2 regions of the Zongyangia acetica genome follow, and region 1 is predicted to be linked to the other one. Evidence: riboswitches for the same ligand, from Rfam matches in the RefSeq annotation. Region 1 holds a riboswitch; the other holds the start of a gene.
What was found. A riboswitch is a leader RNA that binds a small molecule or an ion and turns the genes downstream of it on or off. The one in region 1 is predicted to bind thiamine pyrophosphate.
Positions count from the first base shown of each region.

Region 2: it holds a riboswitch for thiamine pyrophosphate, as region 1 does, so the genes downstream of both, thiC (phosphomethylpyrimidine synthase ThiC) here and thiS (sulfur carrier protein ThiS) in region 1, are expected to answer to the same signal.

Region 1 covers NZ_JBBEWN010000021.1:5,724-15,567, reverse strand. The annotation lists gene WGC32_RS13950 (LPXTG cell wall anchor domain-containing protein) at 1-7, opposite strand, end outside; gene WGC32_RS13945 (hypothetical protein) at 160-480, opposite strand; gene WGC32_RS13940 (cation diffusion facilitator family transporter) at 514-1,704, shown strand; gene WGC32_RS13935 (pentapeptide repeat-containing protein) at 1,704-2,315, shown strand; gene WGC32_RS13930 (polysaccharide deacetylase family protein) at 2,362-3,297, opposite strand; TPP riboswitch at 3,551-3,657, shown strand; gene thiS (sulfur carrier protein ThiS) at 3,777-3,971, shown strand; gene thiF (sulfur carrier protein ThiS adenylyltransferase ThiF) at 3,976-4,782, shown strand; gene WGC32_RS13915 (thiazole synthase) at 4,822-5,589, shown strand; gene thiH (2-iminoacetate synthase ThiH) at 5,601-6,749, shown strand; gene WGC32_RS13905 (thiamine phosphate synthase) at 6,749-7,360, shown strand; gene WGC32_RS13900 (calcium-translocating P-type ATPase, PMCA-type) at 7,419-9,844, opposite strand, start outside.
Region 2 covers NZ_JBBEWN010000006.1:131,727-141,570, reverse strand. The annotation lists gene WGC32_RS07285 (heavy metal translocating P-type ATPase) at 1-549, opposite strand, end outside; gene WGC32_RS07280 (hypothetical protein) at 1,000-1,344, shown strand; gene WGC32_RS07275 (DUF3810 domain-containing protein) at 1,319-2,470, shown strand; gene WGC32_RS07270 (ribokinase) at 2,517-3,434, opposite strand; gene WGC32_RS07265 (Sapep family Mn(2+)-dependent dipeptidase) at 3,458-4,882, opposite strand; gene WGC32_RS07260 (Gfo/Idh/MocA family protein) at 5,085-6,221, opposite strand; gene WGC32_RS07255 (amidohydrolase family protein) at 6,452-7,258, shown strand; gene WGC32_RS07250 (heme-degrading domain-containing protein) at 7,393-7,884, shown strand; TPP riboswitch at 7,972-8,070, shown strand; gene thiC (phosphomethylpyrimidine synthase ThiC) at 8,209-9,510, shown strand; gene thiM (hydroxyethylthiazole kinase) at 9,524-9,844, shown strand, end outside.

The sequences.
Region 1 (9,844 bases):
TTTTCATTCTTTTTCCTCCTGGAATTTGATTTATTTTCGAGCTCTTGTTTGCCCGATGACGCTATTATAGACGGCATTCGCTATATTTGCAATACTATTTTCTTTTATTTGTCATTTATTTGTTACTATTTGTCGATTATTTAATTTTTTTGACAGAGCTCACAAAAAAATTGGTTTTGTTTTCTTCCTTTTCCAAATTTTTATTGCATTTTTATTATATAATGGCAACAAAATGGATAAATATCTCTGTTTTTTTCCACACGATTCCAACAGGCAGAGATTTTCCAGATATTGCGTGTGTTTCTTTGTATTTTTCGCTGAAAACTTGGCTTTTTTCAAAGATCCTTTTGCAAATCCCTTGTTGAAGCTCTGCATCAATGTTAAAATAAAGAATACGCGTTTTGCACCCCTCCCCCTACAAACACGGCTGGATAGTGCAACGCTGCTTTCTTTATATATAGTAAAGAAACTTGATGCCATTTTAACTACATTTCTCTGATGGGAGAGAATCTGATGACTGATTTCATTATTCAAAAATTTATTAAAAATTATCAGGATACTGGAAATCCCGCTGTACGGGAAAACTACGGCAAACTGGCCGGAGCGATTGGCATTGTCTCGAATCTGTTTTTATTTGCTATTAAAATTGTTGCCGGTCTCTTATTCCGGAGTATCGCTGTGGTTGCCGATGCCGTCAATAACCTGTCCGATGCCGGTTCTTCCATCATCACCCTGGTAGGTTTTAAACTTTCCGGAAAGCCAGCTGACAAAAAACATCCTTACGGCCATGCCCGGATGGAATATATCACTGGGATGATTGTTTCCTTTGTTATTATCTTTCTGGGCTTCCAGCTGATCTCTTCTTCCTTCTCCAAGGTGATACACCCGGAAGAGGAGACCTTTAGTTGGTTGACGATTGTTGTTCTGCTTATCTCTATTGGCGTCAAGTTGTGGCAGGGTTTATTTAACCGGCAGGTGGGCAAGCGCATCCGTTCAGAGGCTCTGCAGGCTACGGCGGCAGACAGTTTAAACGACGTCTATTCCACCTCTGCCGTACTCATCGGTTCTCTTCTTGCCCATTTCACCGGTTGGCAATTGGATGGGTATCTGGGCATCCTGGTAGCCGCCTTCATTATCTTCTCCGGCATACGCCTGGTCATTGAAACCGCCAACCCCCTGCTGGGCATGGCGCCCGATAAGGAATTGGTAGAAAGAATCCACCATACCATCCTCAGCTATGACGGTGTCATCGGTATCCACGATCTGGTCATCCACAATTACGGTCCTGACCGCTGTTTTGCCTCGGTGCATGTAGAGGTACCGGCCAGCCAGGATATCCTGGTCAGCCACGACATCATCGACAACATTGAGCACGATTTTATGAATAACTTTCACATCCACCTGGTAATCCACCTAGATCCCATCGTCACCGACGATGCCCGGATTAACCAGTTACGGGATCAGTTGGAGCAGATTTTGAAGGACGTCTCCCCTCAAATTTCCATGCATGATTTTCGTGTGGTCTTTGGCTCCACCCATTCCAATTTGATCTTTGACGTATCCGTCCCCATAGACTTCCCGACGTCCGATAAAGAATTGTGCCACCTCATTTCCTGCCGTGTCAAAGAAATTGGGCGCCAGTATTACACTGTTATTACGGTGGATCGTGACTACACCTCTACCATGAATGAGGAGCAAAATTAATGGAGCATTCCTTTCCAGAATATGCGACATTCGAAGGCAAGAAATTTCAGGGCACAGACTTTGCTGACCAGCAGTTGCATCATGTTTCCTTTACCCGCTGTAGCTTCCGGGGCATGGACATGGCGGCACTGGTTACCAAAGGATGTACCTTCCACTACTGTGACTTTACCTTTGCAAGGCTCAACGAATCCCACCATCAATATACCGCCTTCGCCGGCTGTACTTTTTCCGGCTGCAGCCTTTTTGGCGCCACCTTGATCCAGTGTAAATGTATCGGCTCCACCTTTTCCGGCGCCGTGTTCACCGGTATCGAAATCCAAGGCGGCAATTTCTCGGACTGTTACCTGGCCGACAGTGACCTGCGAGGCCTTTGCCTGGATAATATCAATTTCAGCGGAGCCAACCTCCAAAACTGTAACCTAGAAAAGGCAAAGATGCGAAACTGTAATTTTACCCGGGCCCAATTGGCTGGGGCCAATCTGAAGAAAGCGGATATTCAGGGAGCGCTCATTGACGGTGTGGACATGCGTCAAGTGAAGATGCAGGATACCCTCATCGACGTGCCCCAGGCAATCCTCATCGCTCACTGTTTGGGCTGTAAACTAGGCTAACCAAAAAGCCAGCCGGAATGATTCCGGCTGGCTTTTATTTTTTGCATTAGCCAATTCTTTCATAGGGAAAGACAATGGGCTGTACCTCATTAGTCAAAGGTGCGAAAGTGTAACCCTGGCTTTTGAGGGTATCGATGACCTGGGGCAAAACGGCAATGGTGTCAGCCTTGTCCCCGCTGTCGTGGAGTAAGATGATACATCTATTTTTATCTTTCGCGCCACAGATAATGCTGTCATGGATCGACTGTTTTGTCGCCTTTTTGCTGGCGTCCTGGGCGGATACGTTCCAATCAAAATAGGTAAATCCCCGGCGGATCATCTCCCCAATAATCATATGGTAATTATCCATATTAAAAGCGTTGATACTGCCACCGGCAAAGCGGAAAATTTTAGGCTTCACCCCTGTGTATCCCTCAATCAACCGGAATTCCTTATCAAAATCCTCCAAAAAGGTATCCACCGTCTGATAGATCTGCCGGTAGTCGTGGCTGTAGGTATGCACTCCGATGGCATGGCCTTCGCTGACAATCCTCTGCATCCGTTCTTTGGCCTGCTCTCCTTCCTGTCCCGTGACAAAAAAGGTGGCCTTCACCTGTTTTTCTTTTAAAATATCCAAGACCTGGGGCGTCAGAGGAGAGGGGCCATCGTCAAAAGTCAAATATACTGTTTTTTCGGCTACTTCCCGCTTGGTAGGCGGTTCTACATATAAATTGGGAAACAGAGACGCATAGTCCAGAATTTCCGGTTCCCAATCCGCAGCAGTGCTTTCCACTTCTCGAGGAGGCGTATCCTGTGGCTTATCCTCCTGTTGCTGAAGGGCTGTTTCTTCCTCCAGACGGTTGCTTAGCGCCTGGAGTTTCTTCTGATATCCCGACCGGGTAATCAAAAGGGCGGTGGTAAAAGAACAAGAGAGGAGCAACACCAAAATCAGAAGAAGCTGGCTGGTTCTCCGATAAAATTTTGTGGTTGGATGTTTAAGCATAAGGTTTCTCCGCTTTTTATTGTTTTTCTAATTTTTATTTGATTTTCAAACATTTTAACACATGAAACTTTTACCAACAACTATTCCTTCCATTTATTCAAAGAAAAAATACAGTTTATCCAAGATTCATCTTATATTTCTCTTTTTCAACTTCAGAGATACAAAGCCGTCTATTTTCCCTACGGAAACTATTGACACCGACAAAAACTGCGCTATACTAAAAAGGTAAGATCCTTGGAAAAAATCAATAGTTGCAGAAGAACTGGGGAGCCAATGAAATTGGCTGAGAGTGAGGTGTGTCCTCTTACCCATGGAACCTGTACGGTTAATACCGGCGTAGGGAGTTTCGTATTTATATTTGCAAACAGAAGCCAAACCTACCGTATCCGGTGGGCTTGGCTTTTTTCTTTGCCCGCTCCCGCTTTTGATTCTGTGGCTCTGTCCAGGATTCTTGATTTTACAAAGGAGATGAGACGCAAATGAAGGTCAATGGCAAACAGGTAGCACTGCCAAAAGAGATGTCCCTGTTGGCATTCCTGCAGGAGCAGGGATATCCCACCGACAAGGTAGCGGTAGAGCGCAATGGCCAGATTGTCCCCAAAGCCCAGTTTTCCTCTGTTACCCTGATGGATTCTGACCAGGTGGAAATTGTCAGCTTTGTAGGCGGAGGCTGATCCCATGGAGATCTCACTTAACGGAAAAAAGCTGCTGCTCTCCTCCCCCCTTTCCCTCCGCGCGCTGCAGGAGCAGTACTGTCCGGACGCCGACGTATTCATTTATAACGGTTTTCAAACGGATGAGGATCTCCCCCTTCAAGATGGCGACACTGTCGTTCTGATCCGCCGGGGGGAGCTGCCCTCAGAAGAGCAGCTGGAAAGTATGATGGCTGCCCGCCATACCCCCTTTGTCCATGAGCGGGTCAAAAAGGCCAAGGTGGGCATCGCGGGGCTGGGAGGCCTTGGCTCCAACATTGCGGTCATGCTGGCCCGCACTGGCATAGGAGAGCTGGTGCTGGCCGACTTTGACCTGGTGGAGCCCAGCAACCTCAACCGCCAGCACTATTTTATTTCCCATCTAGGCCAGTACAAAACCCAGGCGCTGCAGGAACAAATCCGCCAGATCAACCCCTTTATCCAGGTAAAAACCCACACCGTACGCCTTACCGCTCAAAACGCGGCGGAAATTTTTTCTGGCTGCCAGGTGATCTGTGAGGCCTTGGACCGGCCGCAATCCAAGGCGGAGCTGGTGGCTGCGGTGCTGGAAGGGCTGCCTCAGGCCAAGGTGGTAGCTGCCTCCGGGATGGCCGGCTACGGCAGCGCCAATGAGATCGAAACCCGGCGGAAGCTTTCCCGGCTCTACCTCTGTGGTGATCTTGTCAGCGAAGCCCAGCCGGGACAAGGACTCATGGCCCCTCGGGTGTCAGTCTGTGCCGGCCATCAAGCCAACATGGTTCTCCGGCTATTGCTGGGGATGGATGAACCATAACCTGTGTATATCCGCATTTCAAACAAAGGAGCGAACAATATGAAAGACATTTTAAAAATCGGGCCCCGGGAATTTCATTCCCGCTTTTTCCTGGGCACCGGTAAATTCTCTTTGGATAAAACTGCCGCAGCCATCGAGGCCAGCGGCACCGAAATGGTCACTCTCGCCCTGCGCCGGGCCAATTTAGGCGGTGAGGGCAACATCCTCGATTACATTCCCAAAACGGTGACCCTGCTGCCCAACACCTCCGGCGCCCGCAACGCCGAGGAGGCGGTTCGTATTGCCCGGCTGGCCCGGGAACTGGGCTGTGGCGACTTTATCAAAATTGAGGTCATCCGGGACAGCAAGTACCTGATGCCGGATAACTATGAGACCATCAAGGCAACCGAAATCCTGGCCAAAGAGGGATTTGTTGTACTGCCCTACATCAGTCCTGACCTGATGGCGGCACGGGATCTTGTCAACGCCGGAGCTGCTGCCATCATGCCCCTTGCTGCCCCTATCGGCAGCAATAAGGGCCTCATCACCCGGGATTTCGTCAAGATGCTCATCGATGAAATTGACCTTCCCATCGTAGTGGACGCTGGTATTGGACGCCCCTCCCATGCCTGTGAGGCCATGGAGCTGGGCGCTGACGCCGTACTGGCTAACACCGCTGTGGCTACCGCTCGGGATGTAGTGGCAATGGCTCATGCCTTTAAGCTGGCAGTAGAAGCGGGACGGGAAGGCTATCTCGCCGGTCCCGGCCGGGTGCTGGAATATGAGGGAGAAGCCTCCTCTCCCCTCACCGGATTTCTGCAGGACTAGGGGGCTTTTTCATGAGTACGATCAATGTAGAAAAACTCAAAGTCAATCTGGAGCGGCCGCTGATGGACACTGTACTGGAGGCCTATGATGCTGTCGATTTTTCCGCTTATACCGGCGACGATGTTCTCCGGGCCCTGGAAAAGGACAGCATTTCCTTAGAGGACTATGCGGCGCTCCTCTCCCCGGCGGCCCAGCCCTACCTGGAGCAGATGGCACAGCGCGCCAAACAGGAAACCGCCTGCCACTTCGGCAATACTGCCGGGCTCTATACTCCTCTCTATATCGCCAACTACTGTGTCAACCACTGTACTTACTGCGGATTTAACTGTACCAATAAAATCCACCGGGGAAAGCTCACCTATGATGAAATTGACACCGAGCTGCGCAACATCGCCAAAACCGGGCTGAGAGAGATTCTCATCCTCACCGGGGAATCCCGGTACCACTCGGATGTGGAATATATCGGTCACGCCTGTGAAATTGCCAAAAAGTACTTTACGACCATTGGCATCGAGGTCTATCCCATGGACACAGACGAGTATGCCTATATCCAGCAGTGCGGCGCTGATTTTGTCAGTGTTTACCAGGAGACCTATGACCGCGTCCGCTATAAAGAGGTTCATCTGGCTGGGCCAAAAGCTGATTTCGCTTACCGTTTCAACGCCCAAGAGCGGGCACTGCTCGGCGGTATGCGCGGAGTCGGCGTCGGTGCCCTTTTGGGGCTGGGTAATTTCCGGAAAGATGCCTTTGCCGCTGGACTTCACGCCAGCCTGTTACAGAAAAAATATCCTCATGCGGAGGTTTCTTTCTCGGTTCCCCGTCTACGTCCTTACATTAATAACGCCGAAAACAACCCTAACGATGTCCATGAAACCCAGCTTTTGCAGATCATGCTCTCTTACCGGCTGCTGCTGCCTTTCGCCGGCATCAGCATTTCCACCCGGGAGCGGCCGGGATTCCGGGACAATGTCATCGGCATGTGCGCCACCAAAATCTCCGCCGGCAGTAAGGTGGGGGTAGGTGGCCATGACGAAGAGGCCAAGGGAGACGAGCAATTCGAAATCTCCGATCCCCGCGGGGTCGCAGAGGTAGAGCAGATGCTCTATGCCAAAGGGATGCAGCCGGTATACCGGGACTATATCCGGATGGAGCAGGCGTAATGGTCGTCGTTGTCACCAACCGGAAGCTGTGTCCCGGGGACTTTCTCTCCCACATTCATGAGCTTGCCCGTGCCAAACCGGGGCTGATCATCCTCAGAGAAAAGGATCTCCCAGAGGCCGAATACGAGATCCTTTGGAAACAGTGCCAGGATATCTGTTCTAACTATGAAGTTCCGGTGGCTGTCAATTCCCGGCTGGAAACAGCCCGGAGGCAGGGGGCTTCCCACCTTCACCTACCTTTGCACCTACTCCGTCAATATTCTGGAGAACTAGACGGATTTTCTCAGGTAGGGGCATCCGTCCACAGTGTGGAAGACGCTCTGGAGGCCCAAGCAATGGGAGCTTCTTATCTGGTCGCTGGACACATCTTCCCCACCAGCTGCAAAGAAGGGATCCCTCCCCGGGGCCTTTCTTTCCTCAAGGAGGTCTGCCAAGCGGTAAAGATCCCGGTCTATGCCATTGGCGGCATCAATCGGAACCATGTGCCGGAGATCCTGGCTCAGGGGGCTGGAGGGTTTTGCATCATGTCCGAACTGATGGAGTGTCCCGATCCTTATAGGCGGCTTTGTTCCTATCTTTCTTTTGATGTACAACCTTCTGATATAAACTGATAGGCGAACACGCCCGGCATGCTTTTGCATGCCGGGCGTGTTCATTGTCTTTCATGATCTATCGATGGCTGCGAATAAGGCCCAAAGCTTTACTCACTTCCAGAACTACCAGAGGAACCAACGACAGCCCCAACGCCTCCAGATAGAGGACGCCAGAAAGCTGAATCAGTCCAAAGGCTGTGGCCACCGGCGGGATAAACACCACAAAGGCCATCAGAAGCAGGGAAAGAAGGGCCGCTCCACCCAGATACTTGTTGGTAAAAAATCCAATTTTAAACAATGAATGATGGGATCTCATATTAAAGGAATGCACCACCTGGGACAGGGCCAGGACAATAAAGGCCATGGTGCGTCCTCCCTCGATGACGCCGGTGGTAGAGATACCGATCCAGAAGGCGACGAGGGAAAGAAGGGCGAACAATGCGCCCTGCAACACAATGCGCACACCCAGCCCATGGGCGAAGATCCCTTCCTCTTTGGGTTTCGGCGGATGCTCCATTACATCTGATTCTACCGGCTCCATTCCCAACGCGATGGCGGGGAGACTGTCCGTCACCAGGTTGATCCACAACAGCTGCATAGAGAGCAGGGGGGATTGCCGCCACACCAGCATGGCCACAAATACGGTGAGTACTTCCCCGATATTGGTACCCAGCAGGAAAGCCACAACCTTTTTGACATTCTCATAGACGCCTCGGCCTTCCCTGACCGCGTCTACAATGGTGGCAAAATTATCGTCCGTCAGGGTCATATCCGCAGCGCCCTTTGCCACATCGGTACCGGTAATTCCCATGGCGCAGCCTATATCGGCCGCCTTGAGGGCAGGGGCGTCGTTGACGCCGTCTCCCGTCATGGAAACAACTTCTCCCTGGCGCTGCCATGCCTTGACAATACGGATCTTATCCTCTGGGGAAACCCGGGCATATACCGAAATGTGCCGTACCCGCTCCTGCAGCTGTTCTTCACTCATGGCCGCAAGTTCTGTCCCGGTGATGGCGTCATCCCCTTCCAGCTGGATGCCCAGATCCCGGGCGATGGCGGAAGCTGTCACCACATGGTCGCCGGTAATCATCACCGGCTTGATGCCGGCTTTCCGGCAGATCCGCACCGCCTCTCTGGCCTCGGGGCGAGGCGGGTCAATCATCCCCACCAATCCGACCAGGGTCAGCCCCTGCTCCAGCTCCTCACTGGTGGGGGCAGAGGGAACCTCGGGGATCTCTTTGACCGCTACAGCCAATACCCGCAAAGCCTCTCGGGACAGATCTTCTGTTACCTGACGGGCTCGCTCTATGTCTCCGGCGGTGCAGCGCATGGCCAGTACATCAAAAGCGCCCTTGACGATGACCACATTTTTCCCATCCATCCGGTTGACAGTGGTCATCAGTTTCCTGTCCGAATCAAAGGGAATTTCTGCGAGGCGCGGGAATTCTTCGTTGAGTTTCTCTTTGGGCATGCCGTTTTTATAGGCCGCCAGGATAATGGATGTCTCGGTAGGATCACCGATATGGATCTCCTTGCCATCCTCAAAAGAGACTGCGCCATCGCAGCAAAGAGCCCCATACCGCAGCAGAGCCCGAATGCTTTCCCCATTGTGCTCTGAAATATCCTCCAAGGCGCCAGAAGCTGCGTCATATCCCTTGACCAGAGTCATGCGATTTTGGGTCAAGGTGCCGGTCTTATCTGAGCAGATGACCGAGGCGCTTCCCAAAGTTTCCACCGCGGGAAGGCGGCGGATGATGGCATTTTTCTTTACCATCCGCTGTACGCCGATGGAGAGGACAATGGTGACAATGGCGGGAAGTCCCTCCGGAATGGCGGATACTGCCAGGGAGACCGACGTCATAAAGATTTCCATCAGGGGGATGCCGTCGATGATACCCACCACAAAGATAATGGCGCATACGCCCAGGGCCAAAAATCCCAGATATTTGCCCAGCTTGGCAAGCTTCTGCTGTAACGGCGTCTGGGTCTCTTCTTCCCCTTCCAAAAGACCGGCAATTTTACCCATCTCTGTATCCATACCTGTGGCGGTAACCACTCCTTTGGCACGGCCATAGGTGACGGAACATCCGGAATACATCATATTGATTCGATCTCCCAGAGGCGCATTTTCCTCAACGGACGCCGCCGCATCCTTTTCCGCCGGAACAGATTCTCCGGTCAGAGCTGATTCCTCCGATTTCAGGCTGGCGGACTCCAGAAGCCTAGCGTCGGCAGGGATAAAATCTCCGGCCTCCACCAGGATGATGTCTCCCGGTACCACCTGAGAAGCATCGATGACCTGTTCCACGCCATCCCGAAGAACCCGTGCCCGGGGAGCCGACAGGCTTTTTAAGGCGTCCAAGGCCCGCTCTGCCTTATTTTCCTGGAAAACGCCTAAAATCGCGTTGAGGATCACAATCAGCAGGATGAGCAGCGGTTCAAAAAATTCCTTGGCGTCATGTCCGCCCAGCGCCACCACAAAAGAGACAACGGCGGCCGCAA
Region 2 (9,844 bases), on a different contig from region 1:
GATACCGTAGATCAACGAGGCCGAGGAGCCGATGGCGATGAGGGAATCCATATTGGGAGCTCCACGGAAGAGGGCGGGAAATCCAACCTGATAATATTTACGATTCAGATAGATGACGGGAAGGGTTAAAAGAAATTGGGTGAAGGAATAGATCAGCGCATTCTCGGTTCCATGGAAAAAAGAAGGGGTAGGAAGTCCCATCATATGCCCCATGGAGATATACATCAGAGGAACGAGAAAACAGATCGATAAAATCAGCCGGTGTTTCATGGCTTTGGTCTGTTCCTTTGCGCTGTTGGTGGGCGTTTCTCCCGAAAGGGGCTTTGCCTGTCCCTGCTTTTGATGGGGAGCGGCGCCATATCCTCCATGTTCCACAGCTTTGATGATGTCCCCCTCACTTAGGACAGACTCATCATATTCTACCTGCATACTATTTTGCAGCAGGTTGACACTGACCTCTTTAACCCCGGAAAGGGCCCGGACGCTTTTTTCCACATGCGCCGAGCAGGCCGAACAGGTCATACCGGTTACATCGAATTTTTCTTTCATTGAGATCACCTCGCAACACAATACCCCCGTGGGGTGTATTTTTATTGTATACTCTATGAGTAGATTTGTCAATACCCCAGTGAACATTCAAAAAAGACAATAAAAAGGCCCGGATATTCTCCGGGCCTGGGACAAAATCGATTAAAACAGGGTAGTGAATGCAGCCCCCATCATGGAAATGACAAAGACGGCGGCCAGAATCAGACAGAGGATCCGCACAAAGAGCTTCGATTTTACCATCGCAAGAACTCACCTTCTCAATGATTTTTACTTTATTACTATAGCAGTTTTTTTCTCCCTTTGCCAGAGTGAAAAAGGGAAATTCATGGTTTTTTTGCGGTTTTATCGCAGTGTATTCACATTCTTGCGTTGCGTCCCCTTTTCCAGGGTGATAAAATAAAAGAAAAAATAAGCCCAATCGGGGCCTTTTATTTTAGAGGGATGTGTATCATGAGTAAGATGGAAATTATCAATATTGAGCGGGGCATGCCCACTGTGGAAGAGGCGATCCGCCGGATGAATATGGGCCTTTCTACCGCCCGGGGCAGAGGGATGAAAGCGGCCAAAGTTATCCACGGCTACGGTTCCAGCGGCGTGGGTGGAGGTATCCGGACAAAGGCTAGAAGTGAGCTTCAGAATAAGCGGAGACTAGGGCGGATTAAAGGGATTATTTATGGGGAGGATTTTTCCTCCTATTCGGTGGCTGCCCGGGATGCAGTCGCCAGATTGCCCTGGCTTTCCCAAGACAGCGACTATGGAAGGAGAAACGATGGGGTTACCATCGTATTATTGTAAGATGAACAAGATTCGATCCTTTTTGAAAAGCCCCTATGCCCTCAAAAGGATGTGGCTTTTGCTGGGGATTCCAATTGCTCTGCTGCTCCTTGCTATAGCATCTTCAGGACACGTCTTTGCAGAATGGTATGTCACCCATATTTACCCTGTATTTATGCGGGGAATTTCTTTTATCACTTCTTTGGTGCCATTTTCTTTGGTAGAATGGCTGGCGCCCGGGGCCATCATTGCGGTGCTCGTCTATATTATTGTGGTCATTGTGAAAGCGGTCCGCCACCAAGAGGGGAGAAAGCTGCGGATCTATAAGGCAGTGATGAATCTCTGCGCAATTGTTTCCTGCCTGTTTCTTCTGCTGACCCTGTTTTGCTCTATCAATTATCACCGGTATCCGGTATCGGATCTGATGGGGCTTCAGGTGCGGGAATCCTCCAAAGAGGAGCTGGCGGCCCTAGTAGAGGACCTTATCGAGGAAGTCAACGAGCTGCGGGCCCAGGTGCCAGAGGACGAGAACGGGATTATGACCTTTGATGGCTCAGTATCCGATATGGCGCAAACCATGCGGGATGAATACCGAGAGTTTTCTCAGGGCACAGACTTTATCAACAATGTGAACGCACTGCCCAAACCATTACTTTGCTCTCACTATATGTCTTACACGAATCTAGTTGGATTTTTCTTCCCCTTTACCTTTGAAGCCAACATTAACGGGGACGTGGCCCATTACAGCATTCCCTTCAGCGCTGCCCATGAGCTGTCCCATCTAGCCGGATTTATGCGGGAGGATGAGGCGAATTTCATCGCTTATCTCTGCTGCTCTGCCTCTGATGATGTCAGGGTTCAGTATTCCGGAGCGGCAATGGCGATGATTTACGCAGGTAACGCTCTGTTTGACATTGATCCAGAGCTACATACCCAGCTGATGAGCAACCTTTGCGAAGAAGCACAGCGGGATTTTGATGCCAACAACGCTTACTGGGAGCAGTTTGAGGGCCAGGTGGCGGAAATCGCCGACAATATCAATGATACTTACCTCAAGGCCCAGAATCAGACGGACGGGGTACAGAGCTACGGCCGGGTTGTAGACCTGCTTTTGGCAAAATATAGGGCTGATAATGGCCTGGAATAAGGCGAAAGGCCTGGGACAAATGTCCCGGGCCTTTTTTTATGTAGCGTCAAAATGAATCCGCGAGAGAAACAGGGGGCATGGAACGATAAGCTCCCGGGTGCTGAACCACATATCCAGCGAAATTTTGCGCATAGCTGATGGCTGGGTGAAGGAAAGCGCGATCCTCCCAGGAGGATAAGCTGATCCGAGAGACAAAAGCGCCGATAAAGGAATCACCCGCCGCAGTCGTGTCCACGGCGGCAACCTTTTGGGCGGGCAGATGGTCAAACCCATATCGGTCACAGAGCAGAACGCCCTTATCCCCAAGGGTCACCAGGAAAAATTTCACTCCCGCATCAAAAAACGGAGCCATTTTACTGTATAGTAGCTGATAGTGATCGGTGACCGGAGCGCCGATCAGATAGGCAAGCTCCGTTTCATTGGGCACCAGGATATCGGTGCTTTTGAGCAGCGCATCGGGCAGATCTGTCACCGGTGCCGGATTGAGGACAGTGACCTTCCCACAGGCCTTGGCGTGCTCCAGAAAGAGGGTTGCAGCCTCCATATTGGTCTCCAGCTGGGTCACAGCGACGTCACACCCTTCAATGAGCGGATAGGACTTTTCTATTTCTGCAGCAGTTATAGCCTTATTGGCAGCCACGTCTACAAGAAGCATATTCCGACCTTCCTGATCGGTGATAATGACGCAGGAACCGGTAGGAATATCTGAGTCTTGGAAGGTACAGCTGTGGTCAATGCCTTCCTGTGACAGAAGGTCAATAAGGGAGTTGCCATCAGGCCCCAATTTTCCCACAAAGGAAACCTGGCAGCCGGCCCGCCTGGCGGCAACAGCCTGATTAAAGCCTTTGCCACCAGGGGAGCTGGAACGTCCGGTGGGGACCACGCTTTCCCCCACCTGGGGAAGGGCGGAGACATAATAGGTGGTATCAATGTTGATGCTTCCCAGCACACAAATTTTTCTCATATTGTTTTCCTCTTTTTATAGAATTACTGGGCGGTAAAATCAATGCCGTCAAGGCGCAAGAGAGCAATGGCGTAGATTTTGGCGGCATTGACCAGATCCTCTACGGCAATGGATTCATCGGGTTGATGCATGCCGCCCCGGCCGGTTTCGGTGGGGAGCATGCTGCCGGGCCGTCCGGCACCGAATGCAACCGAATTTGGCATCTCCCTAGCGTAGGTACCGCCGCCAATTACATAGGGAGCTAGGTCCTGGCCGGTCAGGTCATTGTAGGTTTCGGTGAGAAAGGCTACGGCAGGATGATCTGCGGGGATATACAACGGTTTGCTTTCAAAGCAGTCGCCCATAGAAAATCCGTGTTCCTCACAGGTCTGGGATATTTTGTTCCGCAGCTGCTGGGAATCGGTGCTGATGCAGTAGCGGATATTGACATTGAGGACAATCCGGCCCTCTTTAACGCTGAGCAGGCCGCCGATACAGGTGGTTTCCCCGGAAATATCGTCGCGGGATTTGATGGCAAGGCCTGCGCCGTCGGTAGTTTCCAATACCTTTACTACAAAAGCGAGAGCGTCCCTGTCCTCGCCTTCCAAAAGGTCACAGTCCACCACGGCTTTGCACAGTTTGTAGATGGCATTGACAGAGCCCTCGGGAAATGCAGCATGGGAGGGGATGCCCTTGGCGGAGATGGTGACATCGTGAGGACCTTCCGAGACGACCAGATCTCCTTTGTTATCCCCTAGCTTTTGCAGAACCTGGTCAATAGATTGGCTCTTGAGGGTAATCTTTGCATGGGCAGCCACAGCATTAGATACCTCACCGCCGGAAAGTTCTCCGATTTTATCAGAAAGCTGAGGGCCGACCAAATCGGCCGATAGGATTCCCTTTTCTCCGTTACAGACGGGAAACTCCGCATCCGGGACGAAGGAAAAGTCGGGGATTTTGCAGTGCTTTACATAATAAGCCATATCAGCGCTGCCGGTTTCCTCACTGCATCCCATAATCAGCCGGACAGAATGGACCATGGGGACAGCCAGCTCATACAGACAACGCATGGCATAAAGGGCTGCTACCGCAGGCCCTTTGTCGTCGGCAACGCCGCGGCCGATAAGTTTGCCATCCTTAAGGGTGCAGTGAAAGGGTTCATATTCCCAGTCGGGGCCAGCCGGAACCACATCCAGGTGGGTGAGAATGCCAAGCTCCCGCTGACCATTGCCCATGAGGATACTTCCAGCATAGTACTGGTGGTTCTGGGTGCGAAAGCCATAATCTTTTCCCATTTCCAGGGCGGCGTCCAATACTCGCGCGGGCCCTTCTCCAAAAGGATGCTCCCCCTCGCTTTTTGTGGAAACACTTTCGATGGAGACCAATGTGTTGATGTCTCGGATCATCTGCTCTTTGTGGACATCGATCCAGTCAATAATGCTTTGTTTGAGTTCGTTGTCAACCTTCATATGCTCAGCCTTTCTCCGCCGCAACGGTTATTTCATCATGTGGTGTTAGCGTAATCAAATGGAAAATGTATGATTATATGTTGTTCTATGAATCATCATTGACGGAATTTCCTATTTCAAACCTGGCCTAGATTTTTTAGCGTAGAAAAGACGGCCTGCGGAGGAACATCCGCAGGCCGTCTTTTAAAAGTTTGCTGCGAACTCAGTCAATGCTAACCCAAGCGCCGCCTTTGGCGTCGGATTCGTAGGCGCGTTCCATGACCTTTTGAATGTATGCCCCTTCTTCCAAAGAGGGAGAGGGCTGGGTGCCGTCATCCACATGATAAAGGAAGGTGGCGAGGCAGTGAACGTGAGCCCTGATCCAGCCGACAGAGCACATAGCACCGGGGAACGCAGCTGCCGGAGGTGCGTACCGTTGGGTACATTCAATGCATTTAAATCCCCTTTCGCCGCCCAGAGGGGCGTCAGGGATGGTATTGTCAAAGAAATATAGATGATTGGGGTCGGCAATATCAAATTTAATGGCCCCTTTGACACCGTGAATTTCAAAGCGAAGAGAATCATCAAATCCGGTAGCCACCTTGGAAGCTTCGATGGTACCGTAGGCGCCATTTTTCATCTGACACATCATCAGCGCCAAATCATCATTATCCACAGGAACCATATTACCATTGGCATCGGGACGTGCATCATAGAGCTTGTCAGTTTGGCACATGATCTTTTGGTAATCCCCCATGAGATAATAGCCAAGATCCAGGATATGGGAGCCTAGATCAAAGAGGACGCCGCCTCCTCCCAAAGCGCTTTGATGCCGCCAGCCAATTTTTTTGTTGGGGTTAACATTACTGGCGTGGAGGAAAATTCCACGGAAGGAGGTGATTTTACCCAGCCGTCCCTCATCGATCAGCCGTTTGGCGTTCATGATCATGGGGTAGAAACGATTCTGCAATGCAATCTGGGCGGTGACATGATGCTCTTTCGCAAGGGCAATCACTTCTTCTGCCTCGGCGTAGTTCATCACAAAGGGCTTGTCACAGTAGACATGTTTCCCCGCTTTGATGGCCTTAATCACCATGTCCTTGTGATAGACGTTAGGTGTGCAGATATTGACAATTTGAATGTTGGGGTCATTAAAAATATCGTCTGCGTTGGAGGTTGCATAAGAAAAACCCAGCAAATCCTTGGCTTTTTCGGCCTTAGAAAGGGTTGTATTACACACGCCCACCAGTTTGATTTTAAAGGGCATGTCCGGATAATAGAACGGGAGTGTCTGATAGCCATAGCAATGGGTTTTCCCCATGAAACCATAACCAATGACGCCCACACCGTATTCTTTCATCAAAATCACCTCTGTCAATAGATTTTGTCCGCAAGAAAAGACATTGTATTTATTTTACAATTTTTAATCCGGGGTTTCAACAAAATCCGGCTATTTGGAGATGCCAAAGAAATAGAAGGGTTTTTGGTGATGTTGAAAAGGGAGGGAGAAAGACGACGAAATACCGATTTTGTGATATAATAAATCGGATAAGACGGTGAATTCGAAAAAATTCGATAGGAGGAATATATATGCAAATTGATTTTCACACCCATTGTTTTCCAGATAAAATTGCTGAGCGGGCGGTAGGAAAGCTCTACTCCATCTGCGGGATTACGCCCCAGACCAACGGCACTTATGACGATACCTGTCGCGCTATGAAGGAGTGGGGAACGGATATCGCTGTGCTCTTTAATATCGCGACCAATGCCCATCAGCAGACATCGGTGAACAATTTTGCCGCCTCCCATAACGATGGCCCTACGAGAGCCTTCGGCTCAGTGCATCCCGAGGCGGAAAACGCATTGGAAGAGCTGGAGCGAATTAAAGAGTTAGGTCTCCGAGGAATAAAGCTCCACCCTGATTATCAGGAGTTTTTTGTGGAGGAAGAACGGATTTTTCCAATCTACCAAAAATGCCAGGATCTAGGGCTGATGGTCGCTTTTCACGCCGGCTGGGATCCCCTGTCTCCGGAAGTGGTCCATACAACGCCGAAAGGCATGGTCACTGTATTGGATCATTTCCCAAATCTGACGGTAATTTTGGCCCATATGGGGGGATTTAATATGTGGGAGGACGTAGAAAAATACATGATCGGGCGCAACAATGTCTATCTCGACACCTCCCTTGCCATGGGAAATATGCCGAAGGAACAGTTTGTCCGGATGGTGAGAAATCATGGGGTAAAACGGATTCTGTTTGGAACTGATTGCCCTTGGTCCGATGGAGCCGCCGCCGTGGAGTATGTGAAGACCTCCGGTCTTACCGAAGAAGAGCAAGCGCTGATCTTCTATAAAAATGGTTGCGAACTGCTGGGAATTCCGGGTGAAAATAGCTAAATTCTCCACTATTTTTTCGTGAGGTAAAGAAAGAATTTTCCATTGGAATTTTTCCGCTTTTATGGTATGGTAAAGTTATCGTAGAAAAGCCCGGTAACAGGGAGAAATCCCCGGTAAAAGAGGAGGTTATTCCCATGGAAACATCAAAAAATGATACCAAGGCTTTGCGGGAGCTGGTGGAGAAGCAGGAGGCTTTGCTTCGCTTTGACCATTTTTCCTATAAAGATGCCTGGAAATTGGGCGTTTTGATGGTCAATGAGGCTAGGGAGAAGAAACTGCCCATCGCCATTCGGATTACCGTTAACAATCTGGTTATATTCAGCCATGTGTTGGAGGGAGCCAATGCTCACAATGAACAGTGGCTCAACCGTAAGCATAACACCGTCTTTGTCCGCCAGGAAAGCAGCCTGCACCTGTTTACCGTGGCGGAGTTGGAGGGGAAGACACTGGAAAAAGACTGGTTGTTGGATCCCATGGAGTATGCCCTTTGCGGCGGAGGATTCCCGTTGTATTTGAAAGGGACCGGTGTCATTGGCTCCATTTGCGTCTCCGGGCTGCCGCATGTGGAGGATCACATGTTTATCACCAGCTGTCTGGAAAAATTTCTTGGTATCGAAGTGAAATAAGCAAAAAGGGGGGAGCTTTATTCCCCCTTTATTCTTTTTATTTACAGAGTGGACCTCGAGTGTTATAATAGGAAACAACAAAAGAATACTCGTTTGCGGGGGAACCATTGCGGTTGAGAAGGTTAAAACCTGACCCTTTGAACCTGTTAGTTAATACTGGCGTAGGGAAGCAAATCACAGATCCATAGGGCGCCGGCTTTGAGCAGGCGCCTTTTTTAATTCTATTATTTATGCTGAAGCTTTCGTCTTATCAGGGCGGAACTTTGATACATATCCGCGTAGGAAGCGCACCAACACCGCGCGGGAAAGAAAGGAAGAGTCATTTTGAGTTACACAACACAGATGAATGCTGCAAAACAGGGCATTATTACCAAAGAGATGCGGGCTGTTGCGGCAAAAGAAAAAATCAGTGAAGAAGCCCTCAGAGAAATGGTTGCAAAGGGTACGGTTGCAATCCCGGCGAACAAGAACCATACTTGCCTGGATCCCCATGGAATCGGCAAGGATTTGACGACGAAAATCAACGTCAACCTGGGAACTAGCCGCGATTGCCTGAACATGGACGTGGAGATGGAGAAGGTCAATGCCGCTGTCGCCATGGGCGCCGAGTCCATTATGGATCTGAGCTCCTTTGGAGACACCAAAAAGTTCCGCCGCGCCTTGACGGCCCAGTGCCCCGCTATTATCGGCACAGTTCCTATTTATGACGCCATTGTCTATTACAACAAAGATCTAGATAAGATTACCACCCAGGAGTGGCTGGACATTGTTCAGATGCATGCGGAGGATGGCGTAGACTTTATGACCATCCACTGCGGTATCAACAAGTCGACCGCACAGCGTTTCAAAGAGACCAAACGCCATATGAACATCGTGTCCCGCGGCGGTTCCCTCATCTTCTCCTGGATGGAGATGACCGGCAATGAAAATCCTTTCTATGAACATTTTGACGATATTCTGGAAATCTGCCAGAAATATGATGTAACCTTGAGCCTGGGAGACGCCTGCCGGCCCGGATGCATTGAGGACTCCGGAGATATCTCGCAGATTGAGGAATTGGTGACATTGGGAGAGCTGACCCAGCGCGCTTGGGCCAAGGATGTCCAAGTTATGATCGAAGGCCCCGGTCATATGCCGCTGGATCAGATTGAAGCCAATATGCGGATTCAGCAGACCATCTGCAAAGGAGCGCCCTTCTATGTTCTAGGCCCGTTGGTTACCGATGTGGCTCCTGGCTATGACCACATTACTGCTGCCATCGGTGGCGCTATTGCGGCTACCTATGGCGCATCCTTCCTGTGCTATGTTACCCCGGCGGAGCATCTGCGCCTGCCTACCCTGGACGACATGAAGGAGGGTATCATTGCTTCTAAAATTGCGGCCCATGCCGCTGATGTAGCCAAGGGACTACCTGGTGCCAGAGACTGGGACTACAACATGTCCACCGCCCGTAAGAATTTGGACTGGGAGGGAATGTTCAACCTGGCCATTGATCCGGAAAAGGCACGGCGTTACCGGGAAGAATCCACGCCGGAGCATTCCGATACCTGCACCATGTGCGGAAAAATGTGCGCGGTGCGCAATATGAATAAAATTCTCGGCGGCAAAAATGTCGATGTCATCTAATCAGGAGAAAACCATGCTGGAAGGTTATATACAGGCGGTGCGGCAGAAGCACCCCATAGTCCACTGTATTGCCAATTATGTAACGGCAACAGATTGCGCCAATGTGCTGCTGGCCATCGGCGCATCCCCTATCATGGCTGATGCGCCGGAGGAAGCTGCGGAAATCACTGGAAGCAGCGACAGCCTGGTGCTCAATTTAGGAACCCCGAGCCCAGATAGGTTTTCCACCATGGAGTTGGCGGGAAAACGGGCCAATGAATTGGACCTTCCTGTTGTCTTAGATCCGGTGGGGGCCGGCGCCTCTGCCTTTCGACGGGAAGGAATCGGACGGCTT